DNA from 4 places in the Kitasatospora sp. NPDC036993 genome. Region 2 is predicted to be linked to each of the others. Evidence: riboswitches for the same ligand, from Rfam matches in the RefSeq annotation. Region 2 holds a riboswitch; each other region holds the start of a gene.
What was found. A riboswitch is a leader RNA that binds a small molecule or an ion and turns the genes downstream of it on or off. The one in region 2 is predicted to bind cyclic di-AMP.
Positions count from the first base shown of each region.

Region 1: it holds a riboswitch for cyclic di-AMP, as region 2 does, so the genes downstream of both, ACZ7C5_RS03525 (transglycosylase family protein) here and ACZ7C5_RS34090 (M23 family metallopeptidase) in region 2, are expected to answer to the same signal.
Region 3: it holds a riboswitch for cyclic di-AMP, as region 2 does, so the genes downstream of both, ACZ7C5_RS33365 (LysM peptidoglycan-binding domain-containing protein) here and ACZ7C5_RS34090 (M23 family metallopeptidase) in region 2, are expected to answer to the same signal.
Region 4: it holds a riboswitch for cyclic di-AMP, as region 2 does, so the genes downstream of both, ACZ7C5_RS24680 (C40 family peptidase) here and ACZ7C5_RS34090 (M23 family metallopeptidase) in region 2, are expected to answer to the same signal.

Region 1 covers NZ_JBVJRP010000002.1:15,059-19,183, reverse strand. The annotation lists gene ACZ7C5_RS03535 (LacI family DNA-binding transcriptional regulator) at 1-362, shown strand, start outside; gene ACZ7C5_RS03530 (hypothetical protein) at 462-662, opposite strand; gene ACZ7C5_RS03525 (transglycosylase family protein) at 945-2,315, opposite strand; cyclic di-AMP (ydaO/yuaA leader) riboswitch at 2,302-2,472, opposite strand; gene ACZ7C5_RS03520 (sirohydrochlorin chelatase family protein) at 2,937-3,902, opposite strand.
Region 2 covers NZ_JBVJRP010000023.1:36,411-40,535, forward strand. The annotation lists gene purB (adenylosuccinate lyase) at 1-170, shown strand, start outside; gene ACZ7C5_RS34085 (MFS transporter) at 178-1,719, opposite strand; cyclic di-AMP (ydaO/yuaA leader) riboswitch at 2,074-2,211, shown strand; gene ACZ7C5_RS34090 (M23 family metallopeptidase) at 2,215-3,270, shown strand; gene ACZ7C5_RS34095 (APC family permease) at 3,747-4,125, shown strand, end outside.
Region 3 covers NZ_JBVJRP010000022.1:7,176-11,300, forward strand. The annotation lists gene eno (phosphopyruvate hydratase) at 1-1,100, opposite strand, end outside; gene ACZ7C5_RS33365 (LysM peptidoglycan-binding domain-containing protein) at 1,355-2,248, opposite strand; cyclic di-AMP (ydaO/yuaA leader) riboswitch at 2,254-2,419, opposite strand; gene ACZ7C5_RS33370 (cytochrome P450 family protein) at 2,640-3,980, opposite strand.
Region 4 covers NZ_JBVJRP010000011.1:245,568-249,692, reverse strand. The annotation lists gene ACZ7C5_RS24690 (NYN domain-containing protein) at 1-490, shown strand, start outside; gene ACZ7C5_RS24685 (C40 family peptidase) at 691-1,728, shown strand; cyclic di-AMP (ydaO/yuaA leader) riboswitch at 2,067-2,220, shown strand; gene ACZ7C5_RS24680 (C40 family peptidase) at 2,231-3,364, shown strand; gene ACZ7C5_RS24675 (C40 family peptidase) at 3,592-4,125, shown strand, end outside.

The sequences.
Region 1 (4,125 bases), on a different contig from region 2:
TCGTCCACCACACGCTGTTCAGCGTGGAGGGCGGGCACGCGGCGGCCGGCGCGCTGCTCGACAAGGGCTGCACGGCGATCGTCTGCGGGAGCGACATGATGGCGCTCGGGGCGATCCGGGCGGTGCGGCAGCGCGGACTGTCGGTGCCGCAGGACGTGTCGGTGGTCGGCTTCGACGACTCGCCGCTGATCGCCTTCACCGAGCCGCCGTTGACCACGATCCGGCAGCCGGTCGAGGCGATGGCCACGGCGGCGGTGGACGCATTGCTGGAGGAGGTCGGCGGGAACGCGGCCCAGCGCGGCGAGTTCATGTTCCAGCCGGAGCTGGTGATGCGCGGGTCCACCGGGGCCTGCGCGCGCTGAGCTCCGGCCGTCACGGCCGACGAAGGGGTCCCGGAGGGCGGGTTGCTCTCCGGGACCCCTTCGGTGTGCGCGGGACCGGCCCGTGCGGGCCGCCGGCGGTCAGCCCTCCTGGGCGTCCTGGCGGCCGACGGTGAGGCGGTTTCCGTCGGCCGCTTCGCCGGTGCGGGTCTCGGTGCGGCGGCCGCGGGCCAGGTAGTCGCGCAGGACCAGTTCGACGGCGTCCTGCGGGTTCTTGGTGCCGGAGAGCATCATCGCGTCGATCGCGAGGTTCGCGTCGAGGGTGACGGTGACCTGGGCCATGTGACTCCTCCTCGGGTGCAGAGCAGCAGCATGCCCGTTGGGGCGGCGATCCACCACGGGAATCGGCGGAACCGGGGGAGGGGACGCCGGAGCCCCCGGGGAGGAGCGACCAGACTCTCCCCGGGGGCGGCGGGTGGTCAGCGTTCGGACGACGGCTGACGGCCGACGGAGGACAGATGACAGATGTTGAAATCTGTCATCTGACATCTGTTACCTGTTATCTGTCATCCGTCAGAGGTTCCCTGCCGGCTGTCACCGTCGTCCGTCGGCCGTGTGCCGTCCTCAGACCCGGCCGGCGAAGTCCGGGGCCCAGTTGGCGATGTTCTGCTCGCGGACGCCCGAGCTCGGGTTGGCGGCCTCGACGTACTTGCCGTTGCCGACGTAGATCGCGACGTGGTAGACGCCGGAGTCCTTGCCGTTGTTGGACCAGAACAGCAGGTCGCCCGGCTGGAGGCTGTCCAGCGAGACGTGGGTGCTGGCGGCGGCCTGGTCGGCGGCGACGCGCGGGACGGAGACGCCCGCGGCCCGCAGCGCGGCCTGGGTCAGGCCGGAGCAGTCCCAGCCGCCGTTGCCGGTGCCGCCGTAGACGTACGCCTGACCGACCTTCGACTCGGCGAAGGAGACCGCGGCGGCCATGCTGCCGGTGGCGGCCGGAGCCTGGGTCTGGGGCTGGGTCTGCGGGGCGGGCTTGGCGGCCGGCTTGGCGGCCGGGGCCTGGGGCTGCGCGGTCGGCTGGGCGTTCACGGCACCGCCGTTCGCGGACTGGCCGGACTTCTGCGAGCGGTCGAACCAGGTGGAGTCCGAGCCGGACTTGGTGGCGGAGGACTGGCCGGCCTGGGCCCGCCCGTTGCCGCCGAAGGACAGCTGCTGGCCCGGGTAGATGGCGTCCGGACCCTCGGTCAGGGTGCCGCGGTTGAGCTCGTACAGCCGCTGCCAGCCGCCCTGCACGCTGTGCTCGTCGGCGATCGAGGACAGCCAGTCGCCCTCGACCACGGTGTAGTCGCCGCTCTGGGCCTGCTGCTGGCGCTTCTGGGCCCACGCGCTCCGGTTGCCGGAGTCGGCGGAGCCGGTGGCGGCCTGCGCGCCGTCCTGGGCGGGTGCGGCGGGCTTCGCGGCGGGGGCCTGGGGCTGCACGGGCTTGGCGGCCGGCTTCGCGGCCGGGGCGGCGGGCTTCGGGGTCTGCGCGGGCTTGGCGGCGGTCGAACCGGTGCCGGCACCGGTGGTGGAGCCCGCCGAGGTGTCGACGGCGGCCGGGGTGCCGCCCTTGGTCAGGCCGGCCTTGACGGAGCAGACGGGCCAGGCGCCCGGGCCCTGCGAGGCGAGGACCTTCTCGGCGACGGCGATCTGCTGCGCCTTGGTGGCCTGGTTGGCCTGCTGGGCGTAGGCGGTGCCACCGAAGGCGGCCCAGGTGCTGGAGGTGAACTGGAGACCGCCGTAGAAACCGTTGCCGGTGTTGATGGCCCAGTTGCCGCCGCTCTCGCACTGGGCGACGGCGTCCCAGGTGGAGACGGACGCGGCGGAGGCGGTGCCGGTGGTGAGGCAGGGAACGGTGAGGCCGACACCCGCGACGCCGAGGGCGGCGATCACGCGACGGGTGCGGCTGGACAGACGGTTGCCGTTGGTGGGCAGCATGAAGACGCGTTCCTCTCCCACGCCTGCGAGGTGAGCTGTCGGATTCGGGCTGGAGTTGCCCGGCCGCGCCATGGGCGCGGCTTCACCCCTAGCCCTGGACCGTTCCTGGGATCGGTCCGGGGCGACTTACCTGTGGGTCCCCCGCTCCTGCCGTGGTGCGTTTTCGCGCTGCCAGGACATCCGACGGCAGGACTCGGCGTCGCGGATGAACCGGGTTCGTGTGGTCACGAACGGGAGCACGTTAATCAGACTGAAGTTCAAACCGCAAACTCCTGTGACGCGCATCACGGTTTAGTGGAAATCGCCAAAATTGCCGTCCGTCATGATCGTAAATGATCGTTTTCGGGCAATGCTGTTGCTGAAGGCGACAACTGGCTCCGCTTCAGAAGGGGTGTGACGGGGCGTCGAGGCGAGGAATCACGCCCCCTGGGAAGCGGCGGAGCGGCCGCGATTCGAGCGCCCCCGCGCGCGCTGCCTATTTCCTTTCAAATGGCGCCAGATCGGACATTCCACTTCATTGACACCCCGTTGCCGACTTCCTCCCGACTGCCTCCCGGACAGGATGGGGAAACAGCACGAGGGGCCCGGAACGCACGAGCGTTCTGGGCCCCTCGGTGCGCGCGGAGCGGCGCGCGGCGTCGACTACCGTCCGGCGCGTCCCTCGACGGCCGCGTGGGCGCCACGAGCGCCCTCCACGACCCCCTCGGCCTCGGCGGCGGCCGCCGCCTCCGCCTCGGCCCGCGCCAGGTCCTCCGGGGACGGCGTGGGCAGCGCGGCCAGGTAGGTGGAGGCGATCAGCTGGCCCACCGACGGGTACGCGCCCAGCGGCGCGGCCGACGGGCAGCCGGACTCCTCGGCGGCCGTGGCGAGCAGCTCGGAGTCCGCCTCGGGGCCGATCACCAGCGGGGCCAGCGCGGGGCGCTGTGAGCCGGTGTCACGGAGGTGGTTGACGGCCGCGGCCACCGAACCGGGAACGTCGAGCGCGGCGGCGACGACCGGAACGGCCAGTCGGGCGGCCAGCAGCACACCGGTGATGCCGGCCGCGGCGGCCGCGTCCTCGCCGCCGACGGTGGTCAGGACCACGCCGTCCGCGGCGGTCGCGATGGCGAACAGCCGGGCGCGGTCGGCCCGGGCCAGTCCGGCCTCGGACAGCCGGACGTGCACACCCTCGGCCAGCAGCGGGTGCGGGCCCAGCGGGTCGGTGACGGGTGCGCCGTACTCGGCGGCGAGCGCGTGAAGCCCGGTCAGGAAGGTGTGCGGGCCGGGTACCAGCGGCACCAGGACGGGCATCGGCTGTCCGGCCTCGGCGGCCAGGCTCAGCAGCTCCGCCACGGTGCGGTCCTCGCCGCCCACGCCCTCGGTGCCATTGCCGTTGCCGGGCAGGTAGCCGACCGCGGTCCGGACGCCGTTCTGCTCGGTGCGGACGATCGAGAGGAGCTCCTCGACGACCGAGCGGGACTCGGGCCCGGCGGTCGCGGGTACGGCGAGCACCAGGGCCGGGGCGCCGGCCGGAATCTCGGGGCGCTCAGGACGACGATGGCGCCCCCGCGCACGGGAGCCTGGAGTACGGACGGGCAGTGGCGCGCCCGGGATGGCTGCGGTGCTCATGCCGGAGATCGTAGGACATCGGCCCGTCCGGCTTGCAGTCGGCTGCCGTACGGGTTTCGCGCGGCCGCGGTGCGGAGCCGGTGAGTCTCCGGCGCCGGTCCTGACGCTTTGCCTACAATCCGGACATTCCTCGCCCGATCCCCGAGTGGGCGTCAGCATTGCTCGCCATTGCTCGACGCGATCCGAGGGGGCGGGCGTTGCGCCCGTGGCGCGTGAGATGTCT
Region 2 (4,125 bases):
CCGACGAGCGGATTCCGCTGGACCGGGCCGCGCTGGACGCGCTGCTGGCCGACAAGCTTTCCTTCACCGGCGCGGCCGGTGCCCAGGTCGCCGAGGTGGTCCGCCAGGTGGAGGCCGTCGCGGCCGCCTACCCGGAGGCCGCCAAGTACGTTCCGGGCGACATTCTCTGACGATTCGTCAGGCCTTGCGTGAGGGCCCTGCCGCCGGACCGCCGGTGGCAGGGCCCTCACGCGTCGCGGTGACGTGGCCGGGGTCGAGCGGCGGGGTGGTGCCGCAGCTCCACTCGGTGTCGGGCTCGGCCACCGGGTGGTCCGCGGGGGCCAGCACGTTGCCCCGTACGGTCGCGAGGGCGGTCAGCCCGCCGGCGGTGAGCAGGCCCGCGCAGATCAGCATCGCGGTGTGGAACGCGGAGTCGACCGAGGCGGGCACCCGGTAGGCGTCGCCGCTCAGCCCGGCCAGCGCCGGCAGGGCGGCCACCGCGAGCAGGCCGGCCGCCCGGGCGGCGGCGTTGTTGACCCCGCTGGCGATGCCCGCGTGCCGGACCTCGACGGCGGCCAGCACCGTCGCCGTCAGCGGCGCGACCAGCAGCGTCATCCCGCAGCCCATCACCGTGACGGCGGGCAGCACGTCCACCCAGTACGAGGAGTCGGCGCCGATGCGCAGCATCAGCAGCACTCCGGCGGCGCACAGCAGCGGACCGACGGTCAGCGGGATGCGCGGACCGATCAGCTTGCCGAGGCGCCCGGCGCGCGCCGACAGCACCAGCATCAGCACGGTGATCGGCACCAGCGCGAAGCCCGAGACCAGCGGGGAGAACCCGGACACGATCTGGAGCTGCACCACCAGCAGGAAGAAGACCCCGCTGAACGCCGCGTACACGCACAGGGTGACCAGGTTCACCGCGGTGAACAGCCGGGAGGAGAACAGTCCGAGCGGCAGCATCGGCTCGGGCGCGCGGCGCTCGACGGCGACGAAGGCGACGCCGAGCACCAGGCCGGCCACGCCGCTGACCCAGACGGCGGGGGACAGGCCCTCGCCGGCGGCGGTCAGCGCGTAGGTGACCGCGCCGAGGGCGAGGGCGGCGAGCACGGCGCCGAGCACGTCGAACCGGCCGGAGGCGCTCTCGTCCCGGCTCTCCGGTACCGACCGGGTGGTGACCACGATCACGGCGGCGGCGAGCGGCAGGTTCAGCAGGAAGATCCAGCGCCAGCCGGGGCCGTCCACCAGCCAGCCGCCGAGGAAGGGGCCGACCGCGGCCGAGACCCCGCCGAGGCCGGACCAGAGGCCGACCGCCGCCGAGCGGTCGTCGGGGTGGAAGACGGCCTGGAGCATGGCGAGCGAGCCGGGGGTGAGCAGCGCCCCGCCGATGCCCTGGACGGCGCGGGCGGCGATCAGCACGTGGATGTTCGGCGCGGCGGCGCAGGCCGCGGAGGCGACGGCGAACCAGACCACGCCGATCAGGAAGACCTTGCGCCGCCCGTAGCGGTCGCCGAGCGCGCCGCCGAGCAGGATCAGGCCCGCCAGGGTGAGCAGATAGGCGTTCAGCGTCCATTGCAGGGACGCCAGGGAGGCGCCGAGGTCGGCGCCGATCCGGGGCAGGGCGACGTTCACCACGGTGCCGTCGAGCATCGCCATGCTGGAGCCGAGCACCGTCGCCAGTAGTACCAGGCGGCCCTGCGCGGTGCCCAGGCGCAGGGTCCCTGCCTCTGAGGTGGTCACGGGCGAATCCTGCGCTGCCGGGACGCACGTGACAAGGCTCACCGGGTGGTGTGTTGGCCGCGAGCTGTCCGTGAGCGGCCGGCCGCGCAGCGTCGCGGATCTCGGCGCAGGGTCGTGGATCAGTGGCTGGGGGTGAATGGATTGTGTACGTATCGTGTGGTCGTCCCTGCGGAGGGTCACTGGGCTCCGGAGGGTTGTTGCTGTTTCAAGAGATCGACATTGCTTCACCCGAACGGATGGGTTTTAGTTCAGCGACCGCCCGGCCAGTCCGGACGGATCCGCCGGGTGGAACGCCGAATCCTGCCGCTGCCCGGTGGTTCGAAACGAACTCTGTACGGCAGGAGCGGGGGACCCACAGGTAAGTCGCCGGACCGGAGTTCGCGCCTCAGGGCGTGGACGACCAGGACCGGCTAGGGGTGAAGCCGCGCATGCGGCCGGGCAACTCCAGCCCGAACCCGACAGCTCACCTCGCAGGCGTCGGAGAGGAAAAATTCCATGCCTGCTCAGGCTCGTCGTATCGCCCTGCCCCGCGCCGTCCGTATCGGCATCGCCACGGCCGTCACCGGTGTCTCCTTCGCCGTGCCGCTCGTGACCGCGGTGACCGCCCAGGCGCACACCGCCCCGGCCCCGCAGGCCGCCGTCGCCACCACCGACGCCCCGCCGGCCGCCGCTGCGGCCACCGGGTCGGCCGCTCCGGCCGCGCCGGAGAGCTACCGCGTCGTCAGTGGCGACACCCTGTCCAGGATCGCCGACGCCAGGAGCGTCGACGGTGGCTGGCAGGCGCTGTACGAGCAGAACCGCTCGGTCGTCGGCGCCAACCCGAACCTGATCTTCCCGGGTCAGCAGCTCGCGCTGCCTGGCCACGCCACCGCGCCGTCCGCTGACGCCGCTCCGGCCAAGCCCGCCGCTCCGGCCAAGCCCGCCGCTCCGGCCAAGCCCGCCGCTCCGGCGAAGCCCGCCAAGCCGGCCGCTCCGGCGACCCAGGCCGCCAAGCCGGCCGCTCCGGCGACCCAGGCCGCCAAGCCGCAGGCACAGGTCCAGGTGAAGACCGAGGCCGCCAAGCCGTCCGCCCAGCTCCAGACCCAGGTGCAGGTCGCCGCTCCGGCCGCGGCCGTGACCGCCACTCCGGTCGCCGCCGCCACCTCCGGCTACGTCGCCCCGCTGGCCGGCCCGAAGCTGGGCACCGCCTACGGCGTGGCCGGCTCGATGTGGGCCTCCGGCCACCACACCGGCCAGGACTTCGTCGCCTCCACCGGCACCCCGCTGCGCGCCGTCGCCAACGGTGTCGTGGTCAAGGCCGGCAACGGCGGCGCCTACGGCAACGAGGTCGAGATCAGGCTCGCCGACGGCCACTACGCCGAGTACGCGCACCTCTCCTCGATCGGTGTGAAGATCGGTCAGACCGTCACCGCCGGCCAGCAGATCGGCCTCTCCGGTGCCACCGGCAACGTGACCGGCCCGCACCTGCACTTCGAGATCCGCAACGGCTCTGAGTACGGCTCGGACATCAACCCGGTCGCCTTCCTCCGGGCGCACGGCGTCGCGCTCTGAGCCTGACGGGCTCCGAGGGTTTCAGGAACCGCCACTGTCGCGGGGTGAACCGATCCTCCGGGATGGTCATGTCGGGTGACCGCTCGACCGGGTGATCGCCGCACGGTGGACATGGGCGAGGGACACGCCCAGGCCGGCCCGGCTGCACGAGGACTTCCTCGGGCAGCCGGGCCGGCCGCTTTCGTTCCCTGGTCTTCCCTGGGCCTTTCCGGGGTGTTCGGTCCAGGTCGAACGCGGCGTCAACTCCGCTGCCCAGATGGGCGGTCGACGCGTCTCCGGTTGCCCGCGGCGCGCCATGCTGGCGGTCGGTCAGTGCCCGGCCGGTCCGGCGGACGGGCGGGTCCTGGAGGCGAGGAGGCCGGATGGCGGTCCGCGGCGGGGAGACGGCGGGGTAGACGGCGGAGCGGGCCCGGCCGGGCGCGGGCGGGGTCGACCGGCTGAAGGCGGACTCGGTCTGCCTGGTCGGCGTGGTGTTCATGGCGCTCGCCACCGCCGCCCCGATCACCGCGATGACCGGCAACCTGCCGATCGTCGTCGGGCAGGGCAACGGAGTCGGCGCACCCGCCGCGTACATCGTGGCGACCGTGGTGCTGACGGTGTTCTCGGTCGGGTACGTGGCGATGGCCCGGCACGTCACCGCGGCCGGCGCGTTCTACGGCTACGTCTCGCACGGGCTGGGCCGGGTCGCCGGACTGGCCTCGGGGCTGCTCGCGGTGCTCGCGTACGTCGTCACCGAGGCCGCGGTCCTCGGCTTCTTCGCGTTCTCGCTGCGCGGGCTGGCCCGTTCACAGCTGGGGGTGGAGCTGGGCTGGGGCTGGTACGCGCTGTCCGGGGCGGTGGTGATCGGAGTGGCGG
Region 3 (4,125 bases), on a different contig from region 2:
TCACCGGAGCGGTGCGACATCATGCAGCGGTAGCCGTTGCGCTGGGCCAGCTCGACGGCGTCCAGGGTCTCGGTCAGCGAGCCGATCTGGTTCACCTTCACCAGCAGCGCGTTGGCGGTGCCGGTCTCGATGCCGCGGGCCAGGCGCTGCGGGTTGGTGACGAACAGGTCGTCGCCGACCAGCTGGACCTTGTCGCCCAGCTTGACGGTCATGGCCTTCCAGCCGTCCCAGTCCGACTCGTCCAGCGGGTCCTCGATGGAGACCAGCGGGTAGGCGGCGACCAGCCCGGCGTAGTACTCGATGAGCTCGGCCGCCGAGAGGGCCTTGCCCTCGAACTGGTAGGCGCCGTCCTCGTAGAACTCGGAGGCGGCGACGTCCAGGGCCAGCGCGATGTCGCGGCCGGGCACGTAGCCGGCCTTCTGGATGGCCTCGGTGATGAGGTCCAGGGCCTCGCGGTTGCTGTCCAGGTTCGGCGCGAAGCCGCCCTCGTCGCCGAGGCCGGTGGACAGGCCGCGCTCCTTCAGCACGCCCTTGAGGGTGTGGTAGACCTCGACGCCCCAGCGGACGGCCTCGGAGAAGGACTCCGCGCCGATCGGGGCGATCATGAACTCCTGGATGTCGACGTTGGAGTCCGCGTGCGAGCCGCCGTTGAGGATGTTCATCATCGGGACCGGCAGGACGTGCGCGTTCGGGCCGCCCAGGTAGCGGAACAGCGGCAGGTCGCTCGCCTCGGAGGCGGCGTGGGCGACGGCCAGCGAGACGCCCAGGATGGCGTTGGCGCCGAGCGAGGACTTGTCCGGGGTGGCGTCCAGGTCCAGCATGGCCTGGTCGATCAGGCGCTGCTCGGTGGCGTCGTAGCCGACCAGCTCCGGGCCGATCTGCTCGATGACGGCCAGGACGGCCTTCTCCACGCCCTTGCCGAAGTAGCGGTTCTTGTCACCGTCGCGCAGCTCCAGCGCCTCGAAGGCACCGGTGGAGGCACCCGACGGAACAGCGGCACGACCCGTGCTGCCGTCGTCGAGGCCGACCTCGACCTCGACCGTGGGGTTGCCGCGGGAGTCGAGGATCTCACGGGCTACGACGACATCGATGGACGGCACGAGGCATCTCCTTGCGGAAGCAGGGTCCGGTCTGACGGGGGGTGCTGTCAGCAGGACGATTGCGGAGTCGTTTACGACCAGAGCCTAACCGCCCGGGCTCCCGGGACCACGTCGACCTGGGTTCCGTCTCAGCGTGTGGCCCTCCTACCCGCCGGTAGTTCACCTGCTTGTCCCAGCTTGTCCCCCTGGAGCGGGCGAATACGGACGAAGGGGACCGGTAGGACCGGTCCCCTCCGCGCGTCGGGCGTGGCGGCTCAGCCGAGGTGCAGCACCTGGCCGGGCATGATCAGGTTCGGGTTGCCGCCGACGGTGGCGTGGTTCTGCTCGTACAGCGCGCTCCAGCCGCCGGACACGCCCTGGGCGGAGGCGATGGTCGACAGGGTGTCACCGGCGCGGACGGTGTAGTCGTGGCCCGCGGCCTGCGCGGCCGGCTGGGCGGCCCGCGGGGCGGCCTGCGGCTGGGCGGCGGTCTGGCCGGCGTACTGCTGGTAGACGCTCTGGTGGCTGGTCCAGTACCAGCCGCCGTTGTTCTGGTACCAGTACACCTTCGCGTCGGCGTCCCAGCCGGCCTTGCCGGAGAAGCCCTGGGCCTGCGGCTGCGGGGCGGCCTGCTGGACCGGCTTCGCGGCGGGCTTCGGTGCGGCCTGCTGCTGGGCGGCCGGCTTCTCGGCCGGCTTGGCGTGCTTCGGGACCTGCTGCTTCGGGGCCTGCGGCTTGGGAGCCTGCTGCTGCTTGGCGTCCGAGGAGGTGTCGACCGCGGCCGGGGCGCCGCCCTTGGTCAGACCGGCCTTCTGGGAGCAGACCGGCCAGGCACCCGGGCCCTGCGAGGCGAGGACCTTCTCGGCGACCGATATCTGCTGGGCCTTGCTGGCCTGGTTGGCCTGCGCCGCGTAGGCGTTGCCGCCGTACGCCTTCCAGGTGCTGGAGGTGAACTGGAGGCCGCCGTAGAAGCCGTTGCCGGTGTTGATGCTCCAGTTGCCGCCGCTCTCGCACTGCGCGACCGCGTCCCAGGTGGAGACCGGTGCGGCGGAGGCGCCGGTGGCGGTGAGGAGCGGCATCGCGAGTCCGACGCCGGCCACACCGGCGACGGCGATGGCCTTCTCGGCCTGGGTGCGACGACGGTGACGGCCAGTTCCAACGAGCAGCATGAAGAGGTCCCTCTCCGTACGCCTGCGAGGTGAGCTGTCGGGTTCGGACCGGGAGGTGGCCCGGCCGCCGTGTGCGGAGAGATCCCGCTCGGGCGGCTTCACCCCAAGCCGTGGGGACGGCAACAAACCTGGTTCCCCCGCCCCTGCCCAGGGTTCTGGTCGGTTTCCCGTGACGCGGCGGGCAGGATTCGGCGTTCCGCGTACGAGGTCCGCAGCTGCGAACTCCAGGGAGAGTAGACAGATCATCAGACCAATCACAAGCTCATATCGCCGATATCACACATAAATTACGGCGCGTGTCCGACCGCCTACCAACGGCGGCGATATGTCCTGATTGATGGCTGTTCACACCACCGCCGAGGGCGATCGACGACGTCCCGTCAGCGTGACCTCAGGGCATCGGCGGCTCGGCGGGGGCGTGCGGAGGGGCGTGCGGGGAGCGGCTCTCCGGACTGAATTCCACCGGGAGTTCGCGCAGCCCACGCATGATCAGGCCACCTCGCCACCGCAGATTCTCCGGGCTTTCCGCGAGCCGCAGATCGGGCAGCCGGGAAAGCAGGGTGGCCAGTGCGGCGCGCCCCTCCAGCCGCGCGAGCGGGGCGCCGATGCAGTAGTGGATGCCGTGCCCGAAACCCAGGTGGGGATTGTCCGTCCGGGCCAGGTCGAGGGTGTTCTCGTCCGCGAACCTGGCCGGGTCGCGGTCCGCCGCGGCCAGCACCACCAGCACCGGGTCACCGACCGGGATGTCCACCCCGCCGACGGTCAGCGGCTGCGTCGCGAACCGCCAGGTCGCCATCTCCACCGGCCCGTCGTAGCGCAGGAGTTCCTCGATCGCGGTGTCCAGCAGCGCGCTCTCCCCGCGCGCCACCGACTCCTGCAACAGCCGGCGCTGCCCGGGGTTGCGCAGCAGCGCGTAGGTCCCGTTGCCGATCAGGTTCACGGTCGTCTCGAAGCCGGCGAAGAGGAGGATGAAGGCCATCGCCGCGGCCTCGTTCTCGGTCAGGTGCTCACCGTGGTCGCTCGCCCGGATCAGGCCCGAGATCAGGTCGTCCCCGAGGTCCGCGCGCTTGCGGTGGATCAGCTCCAGCAGGTACGCCCGGATCCGCTTCACCGCCCGGCCCACGCCGCCGCGCTGACCGCCGCCCTGGCCCGGCTTCGTGTGGCGCACCATCATTCCGGCCCAGTCGCGGAAGTCGTCCTGGTCCTCGGCCGGCACGCCCAGCATGTCGCAGATCGCGTAGATGGGGAGCGGGAAGGCGAACTCGTGGATCAGGTCCGCCGAACCGCGCCGCGCGAAGCCGTCGATCAGCCGGTCGGTGAGCTGCTGCACCCGCGGCTCGAACTCGGCCACCCGGCGCGGGGTGAACGCCTTCGACACCAGTCGGCGCAGCCGGGTGTGGTCCGGCGGGTCGATGTTCAGCAGGTGGGTCATCAGGTCCGCCTGCCGCTCCCCCGGGATGCCCACCCGGCCGGTGCGGTGCGCCTGCCCGCTGTGGTGCGCCGGGTTCTTCGACAGCCGGCCGTCCGCTAGCGCCTGCCTGGCGTCCGCGTACCGCGTCACCAGCCAGGCCTCCACGCCGCTCGGCAGCGTGGTGCGGTGCACCGGGGCGTGCTCCCGCAGCCAGGCGTAGGCGGGGTACGGATCGGAGGCGAACTCCCAGGTGAACAGCTGGGGGCCGGTGGCGTCGGACGGCGCGGCGGCGGGCCTGGCGGGGTCGGGCTGAGCTGGCATGGACCGACCGTATCCGGTGCGCCGGGCACGCCCCTCCCCGACGGCGCGCGCCTGCCCGCGGACGGTGCGCCGCCGGGGTGCCGGCCCGGGGTGCCGACCCTCCGTGGACGGCTCTTGGACAGCTCTTGTCCGGAGCGTGGGCGTG
Region 4 (4,125 bases), on a different contig from region 2:
GGCGGACCTGGTGGAGGCGGTGGTGCCGGGGGCGGCCTCGCCGCACGACGTGGCGCGGCGCGGCCTCGCCGAGGACGATCCGGCGCTGCTGGACCAGCTGCTGGCGATCCCCCAGGTGCACCTGCTGGTGGACGGCTACAACGTGACCAAGACCGGCTATCCGGCGCTGCCGCTGGAGCAGCAGCGGATCCGGCTGCTGGGCGGGCTGGCGATGCTGGCCCAGCGCACGCAGGCGGAGGTCACCTGTGTGTTCGACGGGCAGGACCTGGACGTCCCGGTGATCATGGCGCCACCGCGCGGGGTCCGGGTGCGGTTCAGCCGGACCGGGGAGACCGCGGACGAGCTGATCCGCCGTCTGGTGCGGGCCGAGCCGCAGGGCCGTCCGGTGGTGGTGGTCTCCACCGACCGGGAGGTCGCGGAGGGCGTGCGGAAGGCCGGCGCGCGCCCCGTGGCCTCGGTGTTGCTGCTGAACAGACTGGCCCGGCCCTGAGTCCGGACCGGATGGAATGATGCCTGGTCAGGGGTGGTTCCGAGCGGGTGTGCGGGTCTTGTGACGTCAGCATGGGAACCGGATTTCACGCCTACGGGGGAGTAGCAGAACGGGTAGATGTTCACTAGGGTCTGGCGTCAAACCTATTTTCCGGAATCTCATCCCATCAGGTGAGTCCGATGGAAGAAGGAGCCGGACCCTTGGCATCCCACCGCCGTCCCAAGCAGCCGAGCCGCGCACGGATCTCCGTGCTCACCGCCGCCGCTGCGACCGCGGTCGCCCTCTCCGCCCAGGTGGCCGCGCACGCCGCGCCGCAGCCGAACAAGTCGGACGTCAAGGCGCAGATCGACCAGCTCCAGGAGGAGCAGGAGCAGGCGGCGGAGAAGTACAACGGCGCCAAGGAGCGGGCCGACCAGCTGCGCAAGCAGTCCGGCCAGCTCCAGGACCAGGTGGCCCGCGGCCAGGAGCAGATGACGCAGCTGCAGGGCGGCCTCGCCGAGGTGGCGGGCGAGCAGTACCGCACCGGCGGCATCGACCCGTCCGTCCAGCTGATGCTCTCCTCCGACCCGTCCGGCTACCTGGACAAGGCCTCCACCATCCAGCAGGCCGGCACCAGCCAGGCCGAGGCGCTCAAGGGGCTGCTGGACCAGCAGCGCCGGCTGGACCAGCAGAAGACCGAGGCGGCCACCGTGCTCGCCTCGCTGGAGAGCACCACCAAGGACCTGAACCAGGCCAAGACGGACGTCAACACCAAGCTGAAGGCCGCCCAGGACCTGCTGAACTCGCTCAGCGCCGCCGACCGAGCCGCGCTGCGGGCCCAGCAGACGCAGGAGGACCGCGCCTCGCGCGGCAGCGACCGGGTCGACCTCGGCAGCCTGCCGCCGGCCGGCGGCCTCGCGGCGGTGGCGGTGTCCAAGGCGATGGGCAAGCAGGGCTCGCCGTACGTGTGGGGCGCCACCGGATCGACCACCTTCGACTGCTCGGGCCTGATGGTCTGGGCGTACGGCCAGGCCGGCGTCTCGCTGCCGCGCACCTCGCAGGAGCAGGGCCACTACGGGACCAAGGTGCCCTCGCTGGACCAGGCCCAGCCGGGCGACCTGGTGGTCTACGGCAACGACATGCACCACGTCGGGATGTACATCGGCAACGGCATGGTGGTCCACGCGCCGCACACCGGCGACGTGGTGAAGGTGATGAAGGCCGACGCGATGTCGATCAACACCATCCGCCGGGTCTGACGGCCCGACACGCCGGAGGGGCCCCTTCCCCGGACCTGTGATCAGCGCCACCCCCTTGTGGGGGTGGCGTTCGGGTTTTCGGCGTTTCGTGACCGCATGGTGAGAACTGATCAGCCTTACGTGTGGCAGTGGTCACCATCGGTCATTTTCACAAAAGAACTTTGGCAATCTTCTGTCTTTTTTCTGACAAGGATTTGAACCGATCACGGTTCAGTTACTAGGGTCGTGCCCTGAACCACCGCACTCTCGATCGCCCAGCCAGGGTGGCGGCGGTGGTTTCCGTCGAGTTCGCAAGGCAGCGGGGCAGGTCGAAGCGACTGCCCGACAGGGGAGCCCAGTTCGTGGGGGCGCTGCGGAGCGGAGCCGGGGAACCACGTTCCTCCGGGGTGAATCGGCGCCAGGTCGGCCGGTGGAACGGCCGTGAGGCGTCGTAGGGCATGCTTCCGGCCCGAACCCGTCAGCTCACCCGGTAGGCGGCCGTAGGAAGAAGGAGTCCGCCTTCGTGGCGTCCCATCGTCGTCCCAAGCCCGCCGGCCGCGCCCGCGTCTCGATCCTGACCGGAGTCGCCGCCGCAGCCGTCGCCCTCTCCGCGCAGTCCGGCGCCCACGCCGACCCGCAGCCGACCAAGGAACAGGTCAAGGAGCAGGTCGACCAGCTCAACGAGCAGGCCGAGGTCGCGACCGAGAACTACAACGCCGCCCAGGCCAAGCAGCAGGAGCTGGAGAAGCAGGTCTCCGGCCTCCAGGACCAGGTGGCCCGTCAGCAGTCCCAGGTGACCGAGCTCCAGGGCGGCCTGGCCGAGATCGCCGGCGAGCAGTACCGCAACGGCGGCATCTCGCCGACCGTCCAGCTGATGTTCTCCTCCAGTCCGGAGGGCTTCCTCACCCAGGCCGGTGCGCTGAACCAGGCCGGTGCGACCCAGAAGGGTCAGCTGAAGGAGCTCCAGGAGCAGCAGCGCAAGCTCGACCAGGACCGCAACGAGGCCCAGGGCAAGCTCGCCGAGCTGGAGTCCACCACCCAGCAGCTGAAGACCGCCAAGCAGGACGTCCAGGGCAAGCTGAAGGCCGCCCAGGACCTGCTGAACACCCTGACCGAGCAGGAGCGCCAGGCGCTGCGCCAGGCCGAGGAGAAGGCCGCGGCCGAGGCCAAGGTCAAGGCCGACGCCGCCAAGGCCGAAGCGGCCAAGGCGCAGCAGCAGGCCGACCGCGCCTCGCGCGACAACAGCCGCAGCGACATCTCGACCGGTTCGGCCGCCGCCGCGCCGGTGAAGGTCGCGGCCGGCAGCTCCCGCGGTGCCGCCGCCCTCTCGTACGCCGCCTCCAAGGTCGGCAGCCCGTACGTCTGGGGCGCCACCGGCCCGGGTTCCTTCGACTGCTCCGGTCTGATGGTCTGGGCGTACAACCAGGCCGGCGTGTCGCTGCCGCGCACCTCGCAGGCGCAGGCCTCGGCCGGCACCCGGATCGGCACGGACATCTCCCAGGCCCAGCCCGGCGACCTGCTGATCTTCTACACCGACGCCCACCACGTCGGCATCTACGCCGGCAACGGCCAGGTGCTGCACGCGCCCAGGACGGGCACGAACGTGCGCTACGAGGCGGTCACCAACATGCCGCTGACCGGCATCGTGCGGGTCTGATCCCCGCTCGGACGCTTCCGGGCCCGGCCTTCCTCGGGGAAGGCCGGGCCTGCGGCTTTTCCGGAAGGTCGAGCTGATGTCCGATTAGTGGGCGAATATTCGGGTTGGGAGGGGTTTGGACTCGGTTGCCCGGACTCGCTAACGTCTGCCACCGGACTCCCGCTCGACGGCCGCCCACCATGGCGCGGCGGCGGGGACCGCGCCGCAGGATTGGAGCCGCTGCCGCCATGCCCGTGCACCGTCGTTCCCAACTGCTCGCCCGGGCGCTGGTGCTGACCGCGGCCGCCGCCACCGCGCTGGGCGTGGCCACCGGAGGCAGCGCCCAGGCCGCCCCCGGCAGCCCGGACCCGGCCGACCGACAGGACGTCAAGGCGCAGGTGGAGCAGCTGTACGACGAGGCCGAGCAGGCGTCCGAGAAGTTCAACGCGGCGCAGGAGGCCCAGCGGCGCCTCCAGGGCGAGACCACCATCCTCCAGGGCGAGATCGCCGGCGCCCAGGACCAGCTCAACCAGCTGCGCGGCGACCTGGCGACGGTGGCCGGGGCGGAGTACCGCGGCGGCGGCATGACCCAGACGGCCCAGCTGATCCTCTCGACCGACCCGGAGGGCTACCTGGCCCGCGCCCGCGCCATGGGCCAGGCCGCCGCCCGCCAGCAGGAGAGCCTGCACGAGCTGATCACCCGGCAGCGCCGGCTCGACCAGCGCCGCACCGAGGCGGCCGACAAGCTCGCCGAGCTGGACCAGGCCCGCCGGTCGCTCGCC